DNA from 3 places in the Alteromonas sp. MB-3u-76 genome. Region 3 is predicted to be linked to each of the others. Evidence: predicted binding sites of a transcription regulator. Region 3 holds the regulator's gene; each other region holds the start of a gene.
The links. Region 3 encodes sigma-54, which starts transcription at its own class of promoters, with help from an activator protein. Its sites were predicted from a motif close to GTTGGCACGNNNNTNGNNT; they were not measured.
Positions count from the first base shown of each region.

Region 1: the regulator sigma-54 is predicted to act here: its motif matches at 1,296-1,314, upstream of CW735_RS07780 (BON domain-containing protein).
Region 2: the regulator sigma-54 is predicted to act here: its motif matches at 2,393-2,411, upstream of CW735_RS01980 (CmpA/NrtA family ABC transporter substrate-binding protein).

Region 1 is NZ_CP025115.1:1,738,374-1,741,657, forward strand. Features, by position in the region: gene CW735_RS07775 (endonuclease/exonuclease/phosphatase family protein) at 1-929, opposite strand, end outside; gene CW735_RS07780 (BON domain-containing protein) at 1,349-1,969, shown strand; gene ltrA (group II intron reverse transcriptase/maturase) at 2,593-3,284, shown strand, end outside.
Region 2 is NZ_CP025115.1:463,909-467,192, forward strand. Features, by position in the region: gene CW735_RS01975 (ABC transporter permease) at 1-660, opposite strand, end outside; gene CW735_RS01980 (CmpA/NrtA family ABC transporter substrate-binding protein) at 768-2,171, opposite strand; gene cobA (uroporphyrinogen-III C-methyltransferase) at 2,568-3,284, opposite strand, start outside.
Region 3 is NZ_CP025115.1:843,437-846,720, reverse strand. Features, by position in the region: gene lptA (lipopolysaccharide transport periplasmic protein LptA) at 1-442, shown strand, start outside; gene lptB (LPS export ABC transporter ATP-binding protein) at 442-1,167, shown strand; gene CW735_RS03775 (RNA polymerase factor sigma-54) at 1,245-2,744, shown strand; gene hpf (ribosome hibernation promoting factor) at 2,773-3,060, shown strand; gene ptsN (PTS IIA-like nitrogen regulatory protein PtsN) at 3,074-3,284, shown strand, end outside.

The DNA of each region.
Region 1 (3,284 bases), 890 kb from region 3:
AGTCGCTCTAAACGTACCAGTTTAAAATGTGATGAATGAAAAACGTGATCTAGAGGCCATTTAACAAGAGGGTAATGGGCATGGAACGTATTAAAGAATCCTCTACCTTCTCTGGGGTCTAGTAGCCCGCTTACCTTTTTAAACTTTCTTGTGGTGGGCGACCACGCGACATCGTTTAAGTCTCCTGCGACAACTACAGGACCCGTTGTCTGAGCCACTTCCTTGCCCACAATATTTAACTCTATGTCTCTGGGCCGTGCATATTCATTTTCTGTCGGGCTTGGGGGTTTGGGATGAATAAACTGCAGTGTAATAGGAACACCATCCACTCTTACGATAGCCTTTACCGACGGTACATCGTCTTCAACCAAGAAACGCAACTGGTGTTCTTCAAACTCATACTTACTGTACACATGCATGCCATAGAGATTTTCAAGAGCACAAAACTTAGTGTAAGGATAGTCTTTCTCCAATGGCTGAAGTGCTCGCTGCCATTTTTCATTTGATTCAAGTGTAACCAAAAAATCAGGCCTCTTGTCGGTTACATGGTCCAGCAGCTTTTGATAGTTGCTGTTGTGCATAAAGACATTGCTCGAAAGTATGCTAATTGTGCGTTTTTTGGAAGGGGTTTTACTGCGTTGAACATCTGTTCGATAAAGGGGAGTGTAGGGAAGGATCCAAACAAGTTGGTATACCAAACTTATCACTAACCCAGTGACTAGTGCATAGATTAGAAACGGCGTTATTGAAAGATATGTGTAGTCTTCAATTGTAAAGAACGCATGAGAGATAAGAGCTGCAATAATGAGTACAGCGATTTGCAAGCGAGGGAATTCCCACACTCTCACTAACCAGTGCGAGGACGGTAATAAGGGTACAAAGCTAACCGCGATTAAAAACGTCGATATTAATAGAAGAAAAATGTCCATTTATTGTCCGTAATATATTGATGAGTTCTAGTCTACTGATATGAATCAGCAAGAGGTATAAAGATGACAACCATATTACATGTAATTGATGTCACGAATTCAAGCTTTCATTTACGTAACGCTTTATTTAACTAAAAAGATGCACTGCTTAATAAATTCTTACAGGTGTGCCATCTAATTTGCTTTTCCAAAGACATGTGTTGTTCAAGTCGTACTTAGCGGAAAAGAGACTTTATTAAAGCAGTGTTGATTGAATCTAAATGAGAATCAGTAATTTTTGCCGAATGCTACGCAATGTTTTCAGGCAGACGAATCTAAATTTCCAAAATTTATTGACGAATAGTAAATATATCAATGGCTTAAGGCATTGGCATGAACCTAGCTTACTCATACTTGAGTTTCAACAAAGGAGAAATGTTATGAAACGTACAATACTATCTATGATTATTGCTACATCAGTGTCAACGGCTGCTTTTGCAGGTGACATGAACTCAAATAGCCAAACAGATAACGCATGGGAAGAAGGCGCCAAAGACGCATGGATTGATGGCAAGGCTGAAGCTACGCTGCTGTTCAATGGCAACCTTGATTCCTTTGACATTAATACAGACGTTAAAAACGGCGACGTTATTTTAACGGGTAAAGTAGAGAACTCAGTGGACAAAAAGCTTGCTGAAGAACTAGTCGCCAACATTGACGGCGTGATGTCAGTAGATAACAAACTTACCGTTATCGAAGACAGAGATATCGATTCGATGACCTCTAAAATGTCTGACGACATGGAAGAGGGCTACGAGCAAGGTGCCAGTGAGCTGACGGATGCTAAAATTGCAACCGTGGTAAAAACAAGGTTACTTATGGATACCGACATTTCTGGTTTTGACATCGATGTAGATGTAGAAAACGGTGTCGTTACCTTAACAGGTACAGTTGACTCTGACGCTGAAGAAGACTTAGCGATTGAGATTGCTAAAAATGCTTCTGACGTGAAAGACGTAGAGAACAACCTGACAGTAGTCACAGAAACAGCGATGAACTAATTGGTTGATAGTCTGAGCCAGTACATCTGAGCTTATACATCTAAACAGCAAAAAGGGGCGTTAGCCCCTTTTTTTGTTGGTCTGATTTGTGTACGCCCAGCATGGGCATGAACTAATGAGGTGAAAGTCCTCTGTAGGAAGATCACCGTTGTTTAACACACTGTTATTCAACGCGAACTACTAGCGAATGGCAAGGGCTAAATCGTGAGAGATAGTCTGGAGGAAGCCGCTAGCAAATCTGCGAGCTGATGGACAAGAACATCATATGAGGCGTAGGCTGAAGGTGAGTTGGCACAAGACAACGAAACCATGTGATCTAACGGCCACCGTAAATGATGCAGCAGTGCAGAGACAGTCCATGCTCTTATCTGGGGAGATCTGCTCTAAGAGCGATCGGTGAATACCAGTAAGGCTCTGGTATACAAGTGCCTTGGCGCAGAGGAAACGCATCACCCACTGCGAGCGAATTCGATGCAAACCGATAGCGCTGTTACAGGTAACTGTGGCGGTGATAAAGCAGAAGTCAGCAGACGGCATAGTAGCCAAATGCCCAGCGTAATGGCTGGGACACGGCCAAGTTGCTGCACAACGCGCCAAGAAACATTTAGAATAAAGGAGGAGCCTTGTCAGACTTGAACACACGAATGCCGTCCGGTAGTGACGTGACTCAGCGTACTGATGAGCAGCCAGCCTTTAGCGCAGATCTACTCGAACTTTTTCTCCAGCCTTCCAATCTTGTGTCGGCATGGAAGCAGGTTCGAGCCAACAAAGGGGCCGCTGGCATTGATGGCATGACCATTGATGACTTCCCCGCTTGGGCAAACGCCGGAAACTGGAAACGTGTTATGACTGAGCTTCGCTCAGGCCAATACCAACCTTCACCGGTGAAACGCGTTGAGATTGACAAACCTGATGGCGGAAAACGTCAATTAGGGATCCCAACTATCGTTGACCGTGTTATCCAACAAGCGATTGCCCAAGTCCTTACGCCTATTTTCGACCCAACCTTCTCAGATAATAGTTTTGGGTTCAGGCCACATCGAAATGGGCAGCAAGCAGTGAAGCAGGTAAACAGCATTATCAAAACGGGACGCCGTTTTGCCGTAGATGTTGATCTGTCTAAGTTCTTTGACCGCGTTAATCACGATTTACTCATGACCTACCTTGGCTATAAAGTGAAAGATAAGCGACTGCTTAAACTGATTAAACGATACTTACGAGCTGGGATTCTCTGCAAAACCAAAGGGGATAACCAGTTTTATAGTGAGAGTCGAGAAGGTGTTCCTCAGGGCGGGCCATTATCGCCGCTGTTGGC
Region 2 (3,284 bases), 380 kb from region 3:
CGCCGGCAACACAATTTTTTGTACATGCCTTAAAGGCGTTAATCGCAATACTTTACTCACGTTAACTAGGTCTGAATCGATATTGGATACACCTACCGCCGTATTGACCAACGTTGGCCATAAGCAGCACAAAGACACAGTGACTGCCGAGGTGATAAACGATTTTGAAAACATGGGGTCGTTGCTGACATAAAGGGCACTAACTACCATCGTTACCAACGGCAGCCAGGCCAAGGGAGAAACAGGTTTGAATATTTGAATGAGCGGATTCATCGCAGCATAAGCAGACTTACTGAGTCCGCACAAAATACCTGCCGGCACTGCTATTACGCTAGCAATAAAAAAGCCCACCATGACCGTGTACAAGCTAGTCAAAATTTGATCAAAAAAGGTTGGAGCACCGGTAAACTCGCGAATTTTAGGCACATAGCTTTCGTCTTGCGCCAAACGCTTCGCATTTCGTACCTCTTGGCGTTCATAGAAGGCTTCGGCTTTTTCTCGCTGCGCGTTGTGCTCGCTAACAAGCACAATACTCTGTTCCCATACCTGTGCAGGCCCTGGAAATTGCCCTAACGACGTATCAATAGATTTTGAAACACCATTCCAAACGGCTAAAAATAACAGTATACCGACCAATGGCATGAGCAATTTAGGTAGCATTGAAACAAGTTGAGTTATCTTGCTTTTGCCGTCTAGCTGGCCAATTTGGCTTATTGCCTGTACCGATTTACTCATGGTTGTGCCTCTTTGTGTATAGGTCAACACGGTTAAAGTACCGTGTCACCTTTAAGTCCAATTGAAAATTGCTCGAGATATCCATTTGGCTTCGTTCCATCAAACGTCACATTATCGATAAATTCAGTTTGCGGCGGTTTAAAACCAGTCTCAGAGGCAAAGTCGGGAAAGTCTGACGCTTTTGCTAAGCCATCCTTGATAAGCGTTTTTGCAGCCCTGGTGTAGATATCAGGTCGGTAGACATTTTTGGCCGTCTCTAAATACCAGTTATCAGATTTAGGCTCAGAAATTTGGCCCCAGCGACGCATTTGTGTGAGATACCAGATAGCATCGCTATAGTAGGGATACGTAGCGTTATGACGGAAAAATACGTTGAAGTCGGGTATGTCTCGCTTATCGCCTTTTTCATATTCGAAAGTGCCGGTCATACTGTTGGCGATAACTTCTTCGTCGGCACCTACATAGCTACTTTTCGCAAGCATTTTTACGGCTTCCGGCCTGTTGGCGTTATTATTGGCATCAAGCCACATAGCAGCACGGATCATCGCCTTTACCACGCGAATGTGAGTGTTTGGGTTTTCTTCTGCCCACTGACTGCTTACACCGAATACTTTTTCTGGGTTGTTTTTCCAGATTTCATAGTCGGTGATCACCGGCACACCGATGTCTTTAAATACCGCCTGCTGATTCCATGGTTCGCCCACGCAGTACCCATTAATTGTGCCAGCTTCCATTGTGGCAGGCATCTGAGGTGGTGGTGTTACAGATAGAAGTGCTTGGGCATCGATTTGACCTGAGGTATCTCCTTTATGCGGTGCGTAATAACCGGGATGAATTCCTCCTGCCGCTAACCAATAACGAAGTTCGTAATTATGCGTAGAAACCGGAAAAACCATACCCATTTTAAAAGGTTTGCCCGCTTCTTTATAACTGTCTACAACGGGTTTTAGGTAATCAGCTTTAATAGGGTGAACTGGCTTTCCATCTTCATGAGGAATCGCCTTTTTCATATCAGCCCACACATCGTTCGACACAGTAATGCCGTTGCCGTTTAAGTCCATGCTAAAAGCAGTGACAATATGAGACTGCGTACCATAACCAATAGTGGCGCCTAGTGGTTGCCCGGCTAACATATGCGCGCCATCAAGCTGACCATCTATTACTCTGTCTAACAGGACCTTCCAGTTTGCTTGCGCTTCCAATGTGACATACAGCCCTTCGTCTTCGAAGTATCCTTTCTCGTAAGCTACTGCCAGTGGTGCCATATCAGTCAGCTTAATAAATCCGAATTTAAGCTCTTCTTTTTCTGGCCATCCAAGTTCTTGCGCGTTCACAGTAGTAACCGATACCAACAGCGATACTGAAAATAATGCAGCTACTAAAGAGAGTGCACCGGCTGGTTTTCTGCGTTTTCTATTTACAATAATTGATAACATTTACTTTCCTTTAGCCAAAAAAAAACCTACCCGCTATGGATAACCGTGTTATCAATAGCGGGTAGGCTTCGTTGCCGAATGTTTCGTTACTAAGATGAAGTAACAAAACACTAAATTTTGTTTAAAAGCTTGCCCTAATAAAAAACAAGCATTATGGCGGAGCTTTCTGTGTGTGCGAAAAGTGAATTAAACACTTTTAATAACACCACCTACTTTATACTATTCACGTTTAGTGCCAAAAATATAAAGCTTTACTTTTCAATATCTTAGATTGTACACCTCTTTTTACACTCATTGGTTTGACTGAATTTAGTGCATTTGCTGCACAATAATCATCCGTTGCTTTTCTTTTCTTTTCTTTAAGGCAGTTCATTCAACTTTCAGCTAAAGATGTCTCTACTGACTTATTGTGCTCTCGTTCATTAGTTCTGCCGACACCGCTTGTCGCGCTGTTACCACCTCACCAATAATAACGAGTGCAGGACCGGCGACTACCGCATCAAGAACCCGTTGATAAATAGTTGTTATTGTCCCCGTTACCACCTGCTGCTCAGGGCAACATGCATTTTCTATTACCGCAACAGGTAACCCACTATCAATACCTTCGTCGATAAGCTTTTCAGAAAGTTGCTGCAACCGTTTAAGCCCCATGTAAATAACGGTTGTTTCATGTTTTGCACTGTTAGCAATAGCGGTCCAATCGGCCTGCTTTTCTGGGTTTTGAAATTGCGCAGTCATAAATTTGACCGACTGGGCAAACCGTCTATCGGTAAGGGGAATACCCGTATAGGCAGAAGCGCCCGAGGCGGCCGTGATCCCAGGCACAATGGCAAACTTTATGCCTGCATTGTGAAGCGCCATTGTTTCTTCACTAGTACGCGCAAAAATAGCAGGGTCGCCCCCTTTTAGTCTTACCACCCGCTTGCCTTCAAGGCCTAGTTCAACCAAGCGCTGACAAATCATAGTTTGTGGCATGCTGTGTTTACCGCACCGCTTACCCACAAACTCTTTACTTATATGCCGTGGTATACAGTCTAATACTGACTGGCTAACCAACCAATCAAACAGTACCACATCAGCAGTTTGTAAAAGACGGTGCGCTTTAAGGGTTAA
Region 3 (3,284 bases):
AGACAATGTACTTATTACCCAAGGCTCTTTAGTTATTGAAGCTGACGAAGTGGAAGTTATTGCCTCTGGAGGCAGTGGTCGTGAGATTTTTGTCGCGCGAGGTAAACCTGCTAGCTACTCGCAAAAACTAGAAGATGGAAATCCAGTATCGGCACAAGCTAACGAGATTCGTTACGAGGTTGCAAAGCGCACTATTTCACTGAGCGGCAACGCTGAATTACGGCAAGATAGCAGCCAAGTAAAGGGCGATAACATTACCTTTGACATGATAACTGAACAGTTATTAGCAACTGGCGGCAATCAAGAAGATGGTAAAGGTCGCGTTACCACGGTATTCACGCCAGAGTCTATTAGAAAAGTCAAAAAAGACGATTCGAATAGTGATGATGGCAGTGATAATGACACAGACAAAAGCAAAGACGGTAAAGGCAAGCAACAGTAATGGCTACTCTTAGTGCAAAAAATCTTGCTAAGGCATACAAATCCCGCCAAGTTGTGATTGATGTTAGTCTGTCAGTCTCTACAGGGCAGATTGTTGGGCTGTTAGGCCCAAATGGCGCGGGAAAAACGACAACGTTTTATATGATTGTCGGTCTAGTTCCGTCAGACAAAGGGCAGATATTAATAGACGATAAAGAATTAACGCATCAGCCCATGCACGAACGCGCTCGCGGTGGAATTGGTTATTTACCTCAAGAAGCGTCTATATTTAGAAAACTGACTGTGCATGAAAATATCATGGCTATTTTGCAAACCCGAAAGGATTTGAACTCTCAGCAACAGGAAGAAGAAGCTGACGCACTACTTGATGAATTCAATATCAACCATATACGTAATAGTGTGGGTATGAGCCTTTCCGGTGGAGAACGTCGCAGAGTAGAAATAGCAAGAGCACTTGCGGCTAAACCCGAATTTATTTTGCTCGACGAGCCCTTTGCTGGTGTTGATCCAATATCAGTTAATGATATAAAGAAGATAATACAGCACCTTCGCGACAGAGGAATAGGCATTCTCATCACCGACCACAATGTGAGAGAAACATTGGATGTCTGTGAAAAAGCGTACATTGTGAGTCATGGCGAACTTATTGCGCAAGGAACCGCGGAACAGGTTTTAAGTAATCAAAAAGTAAGGGATGTATACCTAGGCGAACAATTCAGGCTATAGTTATTGTATGTAACCTAATTGTCATTTTTCTCAAGCGCTCTGGTACATTCACTGAAGAGCATAAATATAAGACGTAGATGAAACCATCTTTACAGTTAAAATTTAGTCAACAACTAACGATGACTCCACAGCTGCAGCAAGCTATCAAGCTGCTTCAGCTGTCTACACTCGACCTTCAGCAAGAGATTCAGGAGGCGTTAGACTCAAACCCTCTTTTAGAAATTGAAGAAGGTAACGACGAGCCTCAAGCTGAAAAAAACAACATCGACAACGATGATAGCGCTAGCGAAGCCACTGCTTCTGCGTCTAGCGACACTATCGAGTCTGGTGATGCCCTTGAAAAAAACGACCTTCCTGATGAATTGCCCATCGATAGCACATGGGACGAATATTATTCTGCCTCCTCTGCACCTGCTCCCGGTCCATCAAACAACGATGATGACCAAATTTTCCAGGGTGAAACCACAGAAGATATTCAAGCCCATTTATTATGGCAAATGCGCCTCACTCCTTTTTCTGACACTGACAGAGCGATTGCCATTGCTATTATTGACTCCATTGATGAGTCGGGTTATCTCACGGCAACGTTAGACGAAATATTAGAAGCCGTTAATTTTGAAGATATTGAAACCGAAAATGTTGAAGAAGAGATAGAGTTAGACGAAGTGGAGTGCGTGCTAAAACGTATTCAAATGTTTGACCCCATTGGCTCTGGCTCGCGCACTCCACAGGAGTGTCTGATGGTTCAACTTCGTCAGTTTGCCGACGATACCCCTTGGTTGGAAGAGGCAAAAAGACTGATAGAGGACTATTCGGATTTGCTTAGCAGCAAAGACTACAGAACCTTAATGCGTAAGAGTCGTTTGAAAGAAGACGAGCTTCGCGAGGCAATGCGTTTGCTTCAAACCTTGAATCCTCGCCCAGGTAGTGCTTTAGTTACTAAAGAGCCTGAGTATGTTATCCCCGATGTATCGGTAGCAAAGAAAAACGGTCGCTGGACTGTAGAACTGAATCCAGACAGCTTACCTAAACTGGGTGTAAACCAGCAGTATGCAGCGATGAGTAGAAAAGCGAAAAATAGTAGCGATTCACAGTTCATACGCTCTCATATGCAAGAAGCCAAATGGTTTATAAAAAGCTTAGAGTCGAGAAACGATACATTAATGAAAGTGGCTAACTGTATTGTTCAGCAACAAATGGGATTTTTTGAGCACGGCCCCGAAATGATGAAACCAATGGTTCTCAATGATGTCGCAGAAATGGTAGACATGCATGAATCGACGATTTCACGGGTTACTACTCAAAAATACATGCATACTCCACGAGGAATTTACGAGTTAAAATATTTTTTCTCCAGCCACGTGGCAACGGAATCAGGCGGCGAGTGTTCATCTACCGCTATCCGTGCGTTAATTAAGAAACTGGTTGCAGCAGAAACGCCTAGCAAACCATTAAGCGATAGCAAGATTGCTTTATTGTTGGCAGAGCAAGGCATAAAAGTCGCTCGGCGGACAATAGCAAAATACCGGGAGTCTTTATCGATACCCCCGTCTAACCAACGCAAAAGCCTTATTTAAAGGCGCTATATTAAAAGGAAGACGAAATATGCAAATCAACCTAACTGGTCATCATGTCGAAATCACCGACTCTTTGCGTAATTATGTCGATACGAAGTTCAGCAAACTTGAGCGTCACTTTGATCACATTTCTAATGTCCATGTCATCCTCAACGTAGAAAAAATAAATCAAAAAGCCGAAGCCACTATGCACCTTAGCGGTGCTGAAGTGTTTGCATCCTCAGAAAATACCGATATGTATGCAGCGATTGACAGCATGGTGGATAAACTCGACCGGCAGGTAATCAAGCATAAGGAAAAACTGAAAAAACATTAATAGATAATTAAGCATGGACATTAAAGCCATCGTAAGCCTGGACCGCACCGAGTGTGCGGTTCAGTGCAATAGTAAGAAACGAATTTTAGAAATTATTTCTGATATAGCAGCGCAAGGTGATGAAAACATAGATCAAGTCACTGTGCTAAACAGTTTACTGGCTCGGGAGCGAGTAGGCAGTACAGGAATAGGCAACGGCATTGCGCTTCCACATGGCCGCTTGG